DNA from 2 places in the Streptomyces sp. P9-A2 genome. Region 1 is predicted to be linked to the other one. Evidence: riboswitches for the same ligand, from Rfam matches in the RefSeq annotation. Region 1 holds a riboswitch; the other holds the start of a gene.
The links. A riboswitch is a leader RNA that binds a small molecule or an ion and turns the genes downstream of it on or off. The one in region 1 is predicted to bind thiamine pyrophosphate.
Positions count from the first base shown of each region.

Region 2: another riboswitch for thiamine pyrophosphate. It lies ahead of thiO (glycine oxidase ThiO); the one in region 1 lies ahead of V4Y04_RS26820 (thiamine ABC transporter substrate-binding protein).

Region 1 is NZ_JAZIFX010000001.1:5,875,408-5,882,737, reverse strand. Features, by position in the region: gene V4Y04_RS26830 (ABC transporter ATP-binding protein) at 1-272, opposite strand, end outside; gene V4Y04_RS26825 (ABC transporter permease) at 272-1,963, opposite strand; gene V4Y04_RS26820 (thiamine ABC transporter substrate-binding protein) at 1,939-3,069, opposite strand; TPP riboswitch at 3,148-3,253, opposite strand; gene rlmN (23S rRNA (adenine(2503)-C(2))-methyltransferase RlmN) at 3,302-4,408, opposite strand; gene V4Y04_RS26810 (hypothetical protein) at 4,474-4,650, opposite strand; gene V4Y04_RS26805 (phosphatidate cytidylyltransferase) at 4,927-6,054, opposite strand; gene frr (ribosome recycling factor) at 6,054-6,611, opposite strand; gene pyrH (UMP kinase) at 6,793-7,330, opposite strand, start outside.
Region 2 is NZ_JAZIFX010000001.1:1,934,168-1,941,497, forward strand. Features, by position in the region: gene V4Y04_RS08750 (phytoene desaturase family protein) at 1-120, shown strand, start outside; gene V4Y04_RS08755 (SCO2102 family sporulation regulator) at 203-1,165, opposite strand; gene metF (methylenetetrahydrofolate reductase [NAD(P)H]) at 1,222-2,145, opposite strand; gene thiE (thiamine phosphate synthase) at 2,337-3,017, opposite strand; gene V4Y04_RS08770 (Rv2175c family DNA-binding protein) at 3,371-3,736, opposite strand; gene V4Y04_RS08775 (NAD(P)/FAD-dependent oxidoreductase) at 3,820-5,061, opposite strand; gene V4Y04_RS08780 (hypothetical protein) at 5,101-5,445, opposite strand; TPP riboswitch at 5,505-5,616, shown strand; gene thiO (glycine oxidase ThiO) at 5,614-6,810, shown strand; gene thiS (sulfur carrier protein ThiS) at 6,807-7,067, shown strand; gene V4Y04_RS08795 (thiazole synthase) at 7,070-7,330, shown strand, end outside.

The DNA.
Region 1 (7,330 bases):
ACGTCCCGCTGCGGGAACAGCTGGTGGTCCTGGAACATCAGCCCGACCCCGCGCCGGTGTGCGGGCACGCCCGCCTGGTCACGACCGTCGAGCACGACGTGCCCGGCGTCGAGGGGCTGCAGCCCGGCCACCGCGCGCAGCAGCGTCGACTTGCCGCTGCCACTGGGCCCGAGCACGCACACGATCTCGTGCTCGGCGACGTCCAGACCGACGGTGTCCAGCACCGCCCGGCCGCCGAAGCGGACGGTCGCGCCGCGCAGGCTGAGCAGCATCAGAACTCCCCGGTCCGGTCGGTCCGCAGCCGCTCCAGCACCAGCAGGGCCACCGCGCACACGATCATCAGAATCGTTGAAAGAGCCATCGCCTGGCCGTAGTTGAGCTCGCCGGGCCGCCCCAGCAGCCGGGCCACGGCCACCGGCAGCGTCGGGTTCTCCGGCCGCGCGATGAACACGGTCGCCCCGAACTCCCCCAGCGACACCGCGAACGCGAACCCGGCCGCGACCAGCAGCGCCCGCCGCACCATCGGCAGGTCGACCTCCCGCCAGGCCCGCCACGGCGACGCCCCGAGCACCGCCGCGGCCTCCCGCAGCCGGGCGTCCACGGCGCGCAGCACCGGCAGCATGGTCCGTACGACGAAGGGGACACCGACCAGGGCCTGCGCGAGCGGCACCAGGATCCAGGACGCCCTCAGGTCCAGCGGAGGCTCGTCGAGGGCGATCAGGAACCCGAAGCCGACGGTCACCGCTGACACCCCGAGCGGCAGCATCAGCAGCGCGTCGAAACCGCGCACCAGCCGTCCCGCGTCCCGCCGGGTGAGGGCGACGGAGGCGAGTGAGCCGATCACCACGGCGATGGCGGTGGCGACGACGGCGTACTGCAGGGAGTTGCCCACCGCCTCGATCGGTGCGACCAGGAACACCCCGCCGTCGTCCTCGGTGAGCCGCCGGTAGTAGCCGAGGCCGGCACCGGCGAACGACCGCTGCACCAGCACCGCGAGGGGCAGCAGGAGCAGCACGGCGACGGTGGCGACCACCCCGCCCAGCAGCGCCCACTGCCCGGCCCCGCGCGGCCTGCGCGCGGTCACCGAGGTGTCCACCAGGCGCAGCGCGGTCTCCCGGCGGCGCACGGTCCAGGCGTGCAGGGCGAGGATCGTGCCCACGGCGGCGAACTGGATCATCGTCAGGACGGCAGCCGTGGACAGGTCGAAGATCTCGGCGGTCTGCCGGTAGATCTCCACCTCCAGGGTGGAGAAGGTGGGTCCGCCGAGGATCTGCACCACCCCGAAGGAGGTGAAGGTGAAGAGGAACACCATCAGCGCGGCGGCGGCCACGGCGGGCGCGAGGGCCGGCAGGGTGACGCTCCGCCAGGCCGCGAACCGGGAGGCGCCCAGCATCCGCGCGGCCTCCTCCTGCCGCGGGTCGAGCTGGCCCCACAGTCCGCCCACGGTCCGTACGACGACGGCGTAGTTGAAGAAGACGTGGGCGAGCAGGATCGCCCACACGGTGGTGTCCAGGCGCAGCCCCCACAGCTCGTCGAGGAGCCCGCCGCGCCCGACGAGCGCCATGAACGCCGATCCGACGACGACGGTCGGGAGCACGAACGGAACGGTGACCACCGCCCGCAGCACCTGTCTGCCGGGGAAGTCGAAGCGGGCGAGGACATACGCGCCGGGCAGGGCGATCAGCAGGGTCAGGGCGGTGGAGACGAGTGCCTGCCAGGTGGTGAACCAGAGCACCTGGCGGACGTCGGACTGCGCCAGCGCCTCCCCGATCCGGCCGAACTGCCAGACGCCGTCGGTCCTCAGCCCGCGGGCGACGATCGCGGCGATCGGGTGGGCGAAGAAGACGGCGAAGAACGCGACGGGCACGACCATCAGGCCGAGCCGCACCGCGTTCCCTCGCCACCGGGCCGCGGCGCGGCGCGCCGCGGCCCGGTGGCCTACTTCAGTACGAGTGAGGTCCACGACTTGACCCACTGGTCACGGTGCTCGGCGATCTTCGCCGGATCCATCGTCTGGGGATCCTTCGCCCGCGGCCCGAACCGGGCGAACTCCTCGGGCACCTGGGCGTCCTCGCGCACCGGGTGGACGAACATGTTGAGCGGCATGTCCTCCTGGAACTCCTTGGAGACCAGGAAGTCCAGCAGCGCCTTGCCGCCCTCGGGGTTCTTCGCGTTGCTCAGCAGCCCCGCGTACTCGACCTGGCGGAAGCAGGTCCCCTCGGCCACGCCGGTGGGCGCGGTCTTCGGCCTGGGGTCGGCGTAGATGACCTCGGCGGGCGGCGAGGAGGCGTAGGACACCACCAGCGGCCGGTCCGCCTTGGCCTTCCTGCCACCGGCCGATCCGGAGAACTCCTCGTTGTAGGCCTGCTCCCAGCCGTCGACCACCTTGACGCCGTTGGCCTTGAGCTTCTTCCAGTAGTCCTGCCAGCCCTCGTCCCCGTACCGGGCGGCGGTGCCGAGCAGGAAGCCGAGGCCGGGCGAGGAGGTGGAGGCGTTCTCGGTGACGAGGAGGTTCTTGTACTCGGGCTCTACCAGGTCGTCGAGGGTCTCGGGCGGGGTCAGCTTCCGCTCGCTGAACCACGCCTTGTCGTAGTTGACGCAGATGTCGCCGGTGTCGACGGGCGTGACCCGGTGCTTGCCCCCGTCGGCGCGGACCTCCGGCAGGATCCTGTCGGCGTCCTTCACCTCGTACGGCTGGAACAAACCGTTGTCGAGGGCGCGGGAGAGCAGGGTGTTGTCGACGCCGAAGAAGACGTCGCCCTGCGGGTTGTCCTTGGTCAGGATCGCCTTGTTCACCGCGGACCCGGTGTCGCCGTCCTCCAGGACCTTGACCTGGTAGCCGGACTGCTTCTCGAAGGCGGCGATGACGTCCTCGGAAGCGGCCCACGAGTTATGGCTGACCAGCGTCACGGTCTTCGGCCCGCCGGACGTGGAGCCCGGTCCCGCGTCGTCGCCGCCGGACGAACCGCAGGCGGACAGCGTGATCAGGCCCAGCCCGACGGCCAAGACCGTGACCTGACGCGTGACCTTCCCCGCGGCCTTGCGGGTGCCCTGCTCGGTGGTGCTCACTGATTCCCTCCTGGGGGTGACCAGGAAGAGACGCGGCCCCGCCCGGAACCCTGATGGGCACCGGGCAGGGCGCTACAGCTCGAGTGGTGACCGATCTCCCTACCCAGAATGACCTGGGCCAGGTTCGGAGGGTCTGCGGCCGTCGCCGCACTCTCAGCGCTGTGGCGCTCCCCTGTCGGAATATGAAGATGACGTTTTCGACCGGTATGAAGTTGTCCGTACTGCGGCCAGGCTACCCCTCGCTCGCGGCGAGCTGGCCACAGGCCCCGTCGATCTCCTGTCCACGGGTGTCCCGGACGGTCACCGGCACACCGTGCGCGGCGATCGCCTCGACGAACGCCTTCTCGTCCTCGGGCCGCGAGGCGGTCCACTTCGAGCCGGGCGTCGGGTTCAGCGGGATCAGGTTGACGTGCACGGGGCGGCCCTTCAGCAGCCGTCCCAGGCGGTCACCGCGCCACGCCTGGTCGTTGATGTCCCGGATGAGCGCGTACTCGATGGACAGGCGCCGTCCCGACCTGGCCGCGTACGCGAAGCCGGCGTCGAGCACCTCGCGCACCTTCCACCGCGTGTTCACGGGAACCAGGGTGTCGCGCAGCTCGTCGTCGGGCGCGTGCAGGGAGATGGCGAGGCGGCACTTGAAGCCCTCGTCGGTGAACCGGTGGATCGACGGGACCAGTCCCACGGTGGACAGGGTGATCCCACGCTGCGACAGCCCGAGTCCGTCCGGCTCCGGATCGGTGAGACGGCGGATGGCGCCCACGACCCGGTTGTAGTTGGCGAGCGGCTCGCCCATCCCCATGAACACGATGTTGGACAGCCGAGCCGGCCCTCCCGGCACCTCGCCGTCCCGCAGCGCCCGCATGCCGTCCACGATCTGGTGCACGATCTCCGCGGTGGACAGGTTCCGGTCCAGACCGGCCTGCCCGGTGGCGCAGAACGGGCAGTTCATCCCGCAACCCGCCTGCGAGCTGATGCACATGGTCACCCGGTCCGGGTACCGCATCAGCACGGACTCCACGAGCGTCCCGTCGAACAGCTTCCACAGCGTCTTGCGGGTGGTGCCCTCGTCGGTCGACAGATGCCGTACGACGGTCATCAGCTCGGGAAGCAGCGCCTCCTGGAGCCGGGTACGGGAGCCGGCCGGGATGTCCGTCCACTGCTCCGGGTCGTGCGCGTACCGCGCGAAGTAGTGCTGCGACAGCTGCTTGGCACGGAACGGCTTCTCACCGGCCGCTGCGACCGCCTCCTTGCGCTCGGCGGGCGTGAGGTCGGCAAGGTGCCGCGGCGGCTTCTTGGCTCCGCGCGGCGCTGCGAATACGAGTTCTCCGGGCTTAGGCATAGCTGTACCAGTGTCGCAGATCCAACCGGGTGACCGCGCGGACCGGCCGAGGTGCCCGGAACCGGTCAGAACAAGCCGCCGACCAGGGCCGCGACCCACGAGCCGTAGCTCTTCCAGCGGTGGGACATACGGCAGTACAGGCGCGGTGTGCGCCGCCCGTCCTGGTCGATCAGGGTGTCGCACCACCGGCATGGCAGGTCACCCCGGTATCTGCCGTCCGCCCCGAGCCTTGCCTGCGCCATGGCGGATACCTTACCGATGCGCGCACACGCCGGGCAGGAGGGGGTTGTGGGGCGGGACGTGCCCGGGCCCGGCCGAGCCCTTCCTGCGACGGGACGAGCCCCCGCGCACGATGCCGATGTGCGCGGGGGCTCGAATGACGCCGGAGGCGGACGGCCGGCTCCCGACGAAGACCGCCGGCGGCAACCACACCACCGGAGCCGTCGGCAGCGGGGAGTCCAGACGGTCCATGCCGTATCCATCTGCGGCACGGCGCCGCACGACGCCGCGCCCCTCCCTCACCCGGACCCGACGAAGACCACCAGCAGCAACCACACCACCGGAGCCGTCGGCAGCAGGGAGTCCAGACGGTCCATGATGCCGCCGTGCCCCGGCAGCAGTGTGCCCATGTCCTTGATACCGAGGTCCCGCTTGATCATGGACTCGCCCAGGTCGCCGAGGGTGGCGCTGACCGAGACGGCGAGCCCGAGCAGCAGTCCCTGCCACCAGGTGCCGTCGTCGATCAGGAACTGCATGCACAGCGTGCCCGCCACCATGGCGAAGGCGACCGCGCCCAGCAGGCCCTCGCGGGTCTTGCCGGGGCTGATGCGGGGGGCGAGCTTGTGCGTGCCGAAGCGCCAGCCGATGGCGTACGCGCCGGTGTCGGCGACGACCGTGATCACTATGAACGTCAGCACCCGCCAGGGCCCGTCGTCCGCGGCCAGCATCATCGACACGAAGGTCGCCAGGAACGGTACGTAGAACGCGGCGAAGACCCCCGCCGTGACGTCCCTGAGGTAGTTCTCGGGCGGTTGGGCCATCCGCGCGACCAGTACCGCCAGCGCGGTGAGCGCCATCGCGATCCACGCGCCGTCGCTGCCCCAGACGTATCCGGCGACGATCATGGCCGCACCACCGACGGCGAGCGGCACGAACGGCGCCTTGATGCCCTTGCGCTCCTCCAGCCGCTTCGTCAGCTCCCGCAGGCCCACGACGATGGCGACGGCGACGACGCCGACGAAGACGGCCTTGACGACGAACAGTGACACGGCGACCAGCGCGCAGAGCCCGGCGCCCACCCCTATCGCGGCACGCAGATCACGCCCCGCGCTCTTCTTCTGCGGCGGGGGCGCCGGCTGCGGGGCGTCGGGCATGGGCTCCGGATTCTGCGGCATCTCCCCGGGGTGGGGGCGCGCCCGTGTCGGCTCGTCTCGGAACAGAGGGCCGCTCGGCCGGGCAGCCCTCCGGTCCGTCTCCTGATCACCGCCGTGTTCGGGCGTGCCGGGCACGATCGGCATGGGGCGAGTCTGCTGCGCGTGGTGCGCGTCGTACGGGGGACCCGCCGGGACAGCTCCCTGGACGGCCCCCTGGTCGGGCGGCCCCCAGTCCCCGGCCTGCGGCGGCGCCCCCCAGGAAGATTCGTTCATCAGACCTCGAGGAGTTCCGCTTCCTTGTGCTTCAGGAGCTCGTCCACCTGGGCGACATACTTCGCGGTGGTGTCGTCGAGCTCCTTCTCCGCACGGCGTCCCTCGTCCTCGCCGACCTCGCCATCCTTGATCATCTTGTCGATGCCGTCCTTGGCCTTGCGGCGCACGGCGCGGATGGAGACCTTGGCGTCCTCGCCCTTGGTCCTGGCGACCTTGATGAAGTCGCGACGGCGCTCCTCGGTCAGCTCCGGGAACACCACGCGGATGATGTTGCCGTCGTTGCTCGGGTTGACGCCCAGGTCGGAATCGCGGATGGCCTGCTCGATGTTGCGCAGTGCGCTCTTGTCGAACGGCGTCACCACGGCCATGCGCGGCTCGGGCACGGAGAACGAGGCCAGCTGGTTGATCGGCGTCAGCGCGCCGTAGTAGTCGGCCACGATCTTGTTGAACATCGCCGGGTGCGCACGACCGGTGCGGATCGCGGCGAGGTCCTCCTTGGCGACCACGACGGCCTTCTCCATTTTCTCCTCGGCCTCGAGGAGGGTCTCTTCGATCACCACTTGCTCCTGCGTGTCTTGAGTAGGCCCGGCCGCGGTTCCCTGTCGGGGCGGCGGCCGGCTGCGTCGCGTCTTCTTCCTGCACGGTTCCCGACCGGTGGGACATTGTCCATCCCCCGGCCCGGCCCGCCCCGTCCGTCCCCCGGGGGTGTCGTCCCTCGGACGGGTGCTTGTGGTCCGGTCACTTCCGGTCCGTCGGGTCACCCACCAGCGTGCCGATCTTCTCACCCTTGACGGCGCGCGCGATATTGCCCTCCGCCAGCAGTTCGAAGACGACGATGGGGAGCTTGTTGTCGCGGCACAGGGTGACGGCCGTGGCGTCGGCGACCTTCAGATCACGCGTGATGACCTCGCCGTACCCGAGGTGGTCGAACTTCACCGCGTCGGGGTTGGTCTTCGGGTCGGAGTCGTAGACCCCGTCCACCCCGTTCTTCCCCATCAGCAGGGCCTCGGCGTCGATCTCCAGGGCACGCTGGGCGGCGGTGGTGTCGGTGGAGAAGTACGGCATGCCCATGCCTGCGCCAAAGATGACCACGCGGCCCTTCTCCAGGTGCCGTACGGCCCGCAGCGGGATGTAGGGCTCGGCGACCTGGCCCATGGTGATGGCGGTCTGGACCCTGGAGTCCACTCCCTCCTTCTCCAGGAAGTCCTGGAGTGCGAGGCAGTTCATCACGGTGCCGAGCATGCCCATGTAGTCCGAGCGGGCCCGGTCCATGCCG
Region 2 (7,330 bases), 3.9 Mb from region 1:
GGGCTGTTGACGGTGGGCGGCTGGTCGCATCCCGGCGGGGGCCTCCCGCACGCCGGGATGTCGGGCGCGCTGGTCGCGGGCCTGATCGTCGAGGGACCGGAGTTCCGAGGATCCCAGTGAGCGGCGGCGGCCCGGGGCGGATCACCGGCCGGGGCGGACCACCGGCCGGGACCGACGGTCGCGGCGGACCGGGCCGGCCGGGTCAGTAACGGTACTGCTGCTCGTCGTACCCGTTCCCGTTGCCCGGGGTCTGGCCCTGTTGACCGTTGTCCTGGTACGGCTGCTCCTGCGGGAGTTCGCCGCCGTACAGGTCGTCGGTGTTGCGCTGCTGCGGGACCCACAGGCCGCCCGCCGGGGTCTCGCCGCCGTAGCCGCCGTACTGGTCCTGGCCGTAGCCCTGCTGGCCGTACTGCTGCTGCGGGTCGGTGTATCCGGTGTCGTACGAGGTCCCGTCGTAGGTCGGGTTGCCGATGTACGGGTCGGAGTAGGCCGCGTACTGCTGTTGCTGACCCGTGTCGTAGGACTGCTGCTGGCCGTAACCGGAGTAGTCGTAGGCGTAGTTCTGGCCGGTGTCATAGCCCTGGTCGGCGCTCTGGGCGGTGGCCGCGTACTGGTCCTGGGCGGGGGTGCCGTACCCGTTGTCGCCGTAGACGCCGTACGAGCCGGTGTCGTCGGGCATGGGCTGCGGCTCGTAGACGGCGGTGGTCTCGGCGGCCGTCTGCTGCTCGCCGCGCACGGGCGTGAACACGTCGTCGCGGTCGTAGTCGTCGGCTCCGTAGGAGTTTCGGTCGTGGCGCCGCTCGGCGCCCTCGTCGCCGTACCCGTCGCCGGTGGCCTCCAGGTCGGAGACCTCCAGGGCCGGCTCCTCCCGCACGCGGTCATCACGGCCGCCCTTGACGGCGGACAGCAGCGGGGCGTTGACCGCCCAGCCGGCCGCGAAGCCGCGGCGGAACGACAGCGTGACGTAGGTCTGGCCGATCGCGAAGGCGATGGCGCCCAGGCCGATCACGACGACGGACGGGATCAGTACACCGAGCACGACGCCCAGAAAGCCCCCGAAGGCGAGCAGTCGCCAGCGCAGCCGTGCCTTGTACTGCAGCAATACCTCGCCGAGCAGCCACAACGCGACCACACCGAACGCGATGTAGAGGACCGTCCAGCCCATGTACGCCCCTCTCCCAGTGGCCGCTACGCAGTGTGTCGTACACCGGTGCGACCGGTCTAGGCCCGCGGTGGGTGATGCAGGCCCAGGTTCTCGTAGATTTCCAGTGCCGCCGTGGAGTTGTTCAGCGTGATGAAGTGCAGTCCGGGCACTCCCTCGGCCAGCAGCCGTGCGCAGAACTCCGTGGCGAACTCGATACCGATGGAGCGTACCGCCGCCGGATCGTCCGCCGCTGTGAGGATCCGCTCTTTCAGGGCATCCGGGAACGAGGCGTTACTGAGCTGCGGCAACCTCTCCAACATCTTCACACTGGTCACCGGCATGACCTCCGGAATCACCGGTGTCCCGCAACCCGCCGCGTCGACCCGGTCACGCAGGCGCAGATAGGACTCGGGCTGGAAGAACATCTGGGTGATCGCGTAGTCGGCACCGGCCCGGCACTTGTCGACGAAGCGTGCGACGTCCGTGTCCCAGTCGGAGGACCTCGGGTGCATCTCCGGGAAGGCGGCGACACCCACGCAGAAGTCGCCCGACTCCTTGATGAGCCGGACGAGTTCGGCGGCGTAGGTCAGGCCCTGCGGATGCGGGATCCAGTCGGCCGTCGGGTCGCCGGGCGGGTCGCCCCGCACGGCGAGCATGTTGCGGATCCCGGCGTCGGCGTACTGGCCGATGATGTTGCGCAGTTCGGCGACGGAGTGGTCGACCGCGGTGAGGTGGGCGACCGGGGTGAGGGTGGTGTCGGCGACGATCTGCTCGGTCTCGTGGACCGTGCCCGCGCGGGTGGACCCTCCGGCGCCGTAGGTGACGGAGACGAAGTCCGGAGCGACCGCCTCGACCCTGCGCAGCGCGCTCCAGAGGTTCCGCTGCCCCTTGGGCGTTTTGGGCGCCGCGAACTCGAACGAGTACGTCGTTTTTCCGGCGGCGAGCATGTCACGCACGGTGCGCGCGTGATCAGTCCTGACGGATGCTGTTCCGAGGGCCATACCGGCAGGTTAGCCAGGGGGCGCCGGTCCCCCAACCGGATGCGGGGGATTTGCCGGAATTGCCGACTTGTTGTCCACCCTTTGGACACGCGGTGCCGAACGGGGACGGCGGGCACAGTGGCGGCGGGCGCAGTGACGGGCGGCGGAAGCGGTGCCGGCGGCGGGTGAGAGGGAGGGGCGCCGGTGGCGCGTCAGGGGTGGACGGCCGGCGCCGCCTGCCGCAGCCGCCTCGCGAACTCGGCCGCCGCCGCGCCCGGGTCGTCCGCCTCGGTGACGGCCCGTACGACGACGATCCGGCGGGCGCCGGCCTCCAGGACCTCGTCGAGGTTGCCGAGGTCGATACCGCCGATGGCGAACCAGGGGCGGTCGGTGCCGAGTCCGGCCGCGTACCGGACCAGGCCGAGGCCGGGGGCGTGGCGGCCGGGCTTGGTGGGGGTGGGCCAGCAGGGGCCGGTGCAGAAGTAGTCGACACCGTCCTGCACGGCGGCCGCGGCGGCCTCGGACTCGGCGTGCGTGGAGCGGCCGATCAGGGTGTCCTCGCCGAGGAGGGACCGGGCCGCGGGGACGGGGAGGTCGCCCTGTCCGAGGTGCAGTACGTCGGCGCCGGCGGCGTGGGCGACGTCCGCGCGGTCGTTCACCGCGAGCAGCTTGCCGTGCCGGGCGCAGGCGTCCGCGAGGACCTCCAGGTGCTCCAGTTCCTCGGCGGCCTCCATGCCCTTGTCCCTGAGCTGGACGATGTCGACGCCGCCGGCCAGCACCGCGTCCAGGAACTCCGCGAGGTCGCCCTGCCTCTTGCGGGCGTCGGTGCACAGGTAGACCAGGGAGTTTGCGAGGCGGGCGCGCGGGGCGGTGCCTGCGGCGGTGTCGGGCATGCGGGAATCCCCCTGTGTGTCGATGGCGGCCGGGCCCGGCCGGCGCGGGGCCGGGTCCCGGTGGGGCGTCGGCGTATGCTTCACGGCCCACCGGGACCGGCGGAGCGCACGCCGCAACGGACCCTATGCCGCTACCCCGGCGACCGGGAGAGCGGCCGTGAGCGGGGCCGGGCGTCCGCCCGGCCCGCGGGGTTCTCCCGGCACCCCGTGGCAGCGGCGCCGGGTGCCGGTTTCACGGCCGGGTACCCGCGCACGAGTGCGAGGGCGGGCCCGGTCGCGTGCCCGCAACCGGGTGCGGGCACGCGAGGAAGTGCGGACCGGGCCGGCGCGGGTCCCGGTGTTCCGCCCCGGGGTCAGACGGCGAGCGCCTGGGCGCGGCGCTTCACCTCCGTACCGCGGTTCTCGCTCAGTGCCTGCGCGGGCGTGCCCGGCAGGCTCTCGTCGGAGGTGAAGAGCCATTCCAGCATCTCTTCGTCCGTGAATCCGTCGTCCCGCAGGAGCGTCAGGGTCCCGGAGAGGCCCTTGACGATCTTGTCCTCGTCGATGAAGGCGGCGGGGACGTGCAGTGCGCGGTTCTCACCTCGGCGTACGGCGATGAGCTGGCCGTCCTTGACCATCTGCCGGACGCGCGTCACCTCGACACCGAACATCTCGGCGATGTCGGGAAGGGTGAGCCAGGCGGGGACGAGAACATCGGTCTTTGCGTCAATCTCGGTCACGGGACAAGCCTGCCATCTGGCACCGACAGCCGGAAGTCGGACCCCTCCACCCGGGCGGACGTTCAACCCGGACGCCCGGATACTCACACCTTTGCCGACTTCAGGGGTCGCGCCGGGTCGGCCAGCAGCGTCTCGTCCATCACCGTGCCCGCCTCGATCAGCCGGCGCCCCTGGGCCAGGTCGCGGGGGCGGCCCACCGCCAGCAGCGCGACCAGCCGGGACGCACGGAGCCAGCAGACCGTCCACGCCGGGCCGTCGGCCTCCCCCCGCCACACCGTCCGGTCGGCGTCCGCGTGGTGCCCGGCGTACTGGACGAAGCGTCCGAACTGCTCGGACCAGAAGTACGGCACCGGGTCGTACACCGCCGGGGACGCACCGGTGGCCGCCCCGATGATGTTCGCCGCGACCGTGCGCGGGCCCTGGAGGGCATTGTCCCAGTGGTGCACCAGCAGGCGTTCGCCGTACCGCTTCGAGGGGAAGGACGCGCAGTCGCCCACCGCGTACACGTCCGGCACGGAGGTCGTCAGACGGGCGTCGGTGACCACCTCGCCGTGCTCGCCGAGTTCGATCCCCGAGCCGGCCAGCCAGGCGGTGGCGGGGCGGGCACCGATACCGACGACGACGGCGCCCGCGGGCAGTCGCGAGCCGTCGTCGAGCACCACCGCGCCGGGCTCGACGCGCTCCACGCGCGCGTGCGTCCGCAGCACCACTCCCGCGTCGTCGTACCAGGCGGTCATCGGGGCGGCCACCTCGGCGGGCAGCGCCTCGGCCAGGGGCCGGTCGGCGGCCTCCACGACGGTGACCGCGCAGCCCGCCTCGCGCGCGGCCGTGGCGAACTCCGCGCCGATCCAGCCGGCACCGACGACCACGACGTCCTGCCGGCGCGCGAGCACCGGCCGCAGCCGTTCGACGTCGTCCAGGGTGCGCAGCAGATGGACGCCCGGGACCCCTTCCGCGCCCGGCAGCCGGACCGGTTCGGCGCCGGTCGCGACGACCAGGACGTCGTAGGGGACCGGCCCGGCCTCCGTGTCCAGCTCGTGGTCGGCGGGGCGCAGCCCGAACACCTGGCAGCCGAGCCGCAGTTCGATGCCGAGCGTCTCGAAGTCGACGTCGAAGGCGGAGTTCTCCGCCGTGCCCAGCAGCACCGCCTTGGACAGGGGCGGCCGGTCGTACGGCTGGTGGGGTTCGGCGCCGATCAGTGTCACGGTGCCGGTGAAACCCTGCTCCCGGAGGGCGACGGCTGTCTGTACGCCGGCCATTCCGGCCCCCGTCACCACCACGCGCCGCGGCCCGGACGGTCCCCGTTCCTGCGTCTGCTCGCTCACCTGATCACCATAGACACCCGCCCCGTGACCGGACAGGTCCTAGAGGGCCGTGAGCTGCTCCACCACGCTGGTGCCGCTGCCCGGCTGCGACTCCCACTCCCAGGTCTCCTCCAGCCGCACCCGCCCGTCGGGCAGTTCCACGACCGTCGACTCGCAGTGGCCCGAGGAGGTGGTGCCGTCGTGCTTGAGCTGCACGTACCGGAAGTCCAGCCGGTCCCCCTCCCGGGTGCCCACCAGGTGTCCGCGCACGACGTCACCGCCCGCGTACTCGGCCCAGATCCGGCCGTCCCGCTCGTGGTAGACGAACCGGGTGCGGGTGCCGACCTGCCCCGGTGCCTGGTCGGCGACCGGGGAGAGAACCAGGCCGTCGAGCGAACCGGCCATGTGAGGGCTCCCTGTGAGTTCGTTGTTCCGGCATTGTTCCGGGGCTAGGCTGGCCACCGTAAAGCACTCGCGGGAGCCCGGACGCACCGGGCTGAGAGGGAGGCTGGCGGCCTCCGACCGTATGAACCTGATCCGGGTCATGCCGGCGAAGGGAGGGGCTGGACGCCCATGTCGCCCACACACACCTCGGGCTCCCCACGCGCTCCGGGGCGTTCTCCGGACGTCCTCGTCGTCGGGGGCGGGATCATCGGCCTGGTCACGGCCTGGCGGGCCGCGCAGCGCGGGCTGGCCACGACCGTGCTGGACCCCGAGCCGGGCGCCGGCGCCGCCCGGGTGGCCGCCGGGATGCTGGCCGCCGTCACGGAACTGCACTACGGCGAGCAGACCCTGCTCGGTCTGAACCTCGCCTCCGCGCGCCGCTACCCCGGCTTCGCGGCCGAGCTCACCGAGGCCACCGGCCACGACCTCGGTTACCGCCGCTGCGGCACCCTCGCGGTCGCGCTGGACGCCGACGACCGTGCCCATCTGCGCGAACTGCACGTCCTGCAGCAGCGGTCGGGGCTCGACGCGCAGTGGCTGTCCGGGCGGGAGTGCCGACGCCTGGAGCCGATGCTCGCACCGGGTGTGCGCGGCGGGCTGCGGGTGGACGGCGACCACCAGATCGACCCCCGGCGCCTGGCGGCCGCGCTGGTGACCGCCTGCGAGCGGGCGGGAGTGGTGTTGCACCGCGCGTGGGCCGAGCGGCTCACCGTCGCCGGGGAGCGGGCCACGGGTGTGGTCACCGCCGAAGGCACCGCGCTGAGCGCCGGGCAGGTGGTGCTCGCCGGGGGCAGCCTCAGCGGACGGCTCGCGGGGATCCCGGCGGATGTGCTGCCTCCGGTACGTCCGGTGAAGGGACAGGTGGTCCGGCTCACGATGCCGGACCGGTTCGGCCCGTTCCTGAGCCGGACGGTACGCGCGGTGGTGCGCGGCAGCCATGTGTACCTGGTGCCGCGCGAGAACGGGGAGCTGGTGATCGGGGCGACCAGCGAGGAACAGGGCTGGGACACGACCGTCACCGCGGGCGGGGTGTACGAACTGCTGCGCGACGCCCACGAAATCGTCCCCGGGATCACCGAACTTCCGCTCACCGAGACCCGGGCCGGGCTGCGCCCCGGTTCCCCCGACAACGCGCCGCTGCTCGGCCCGTCCGCGCTGGCGGGGCTGGTCCTCGCGACCGGGCACCACCGCAACGGCGTGCTGCTCACGCCGGTCACCGGCGACGTCCTGGCCGAGGCCCTGACCACCGGTGAACTCCCGGCCGAGGCCCGTCCCTTCACACCCCGGCGGTTCGCCGCCGCCGCACTCACGGAGCAGTCCGCATGAACGATCCGGCGAATGTCACGACCGGCCCCACCGTCTCCGTCTCCGCCTCCGTCTCCGTCTCCGTCTCCGTCAACGGGGAACCGCGCGAGGTGGCTTCCGGTACGGCGCTCGACGCGCTGATCGCCACCCTGACCCCGGCTCCCTCCGGGGTGGCCGCCGCCCTCAACGAAACCGTCGTCCCGCGCGCGCGGTGGCCGCTCACGTCCCTCTCCGAGGGGGACCGGGTGGAAGTCCTGACCGCCGTCCAGGGAGGCTGACCATGGCCGACGATCCGTTCGTTCTCGGCGGTATGTCCTTCACGTCCCGGCTGATCATGGGGACCGGTGGGGCGGCCGGCCTCGAGGTGCTGGAGCGGGCGCTGGTGGCGTCCGGTACGGAGCTGACGACAGTCGCGATGCGGCGGGTGGACCCCTCGGTGCACGGCTCGGTCCTGTCGGTGCTGGACAAGCTGGGCATCCGGGTGCTGCCGAACACGGCGGGCTGCTACACCGCCGGCGAGGCGGTGCTCACCGCGCGCCTC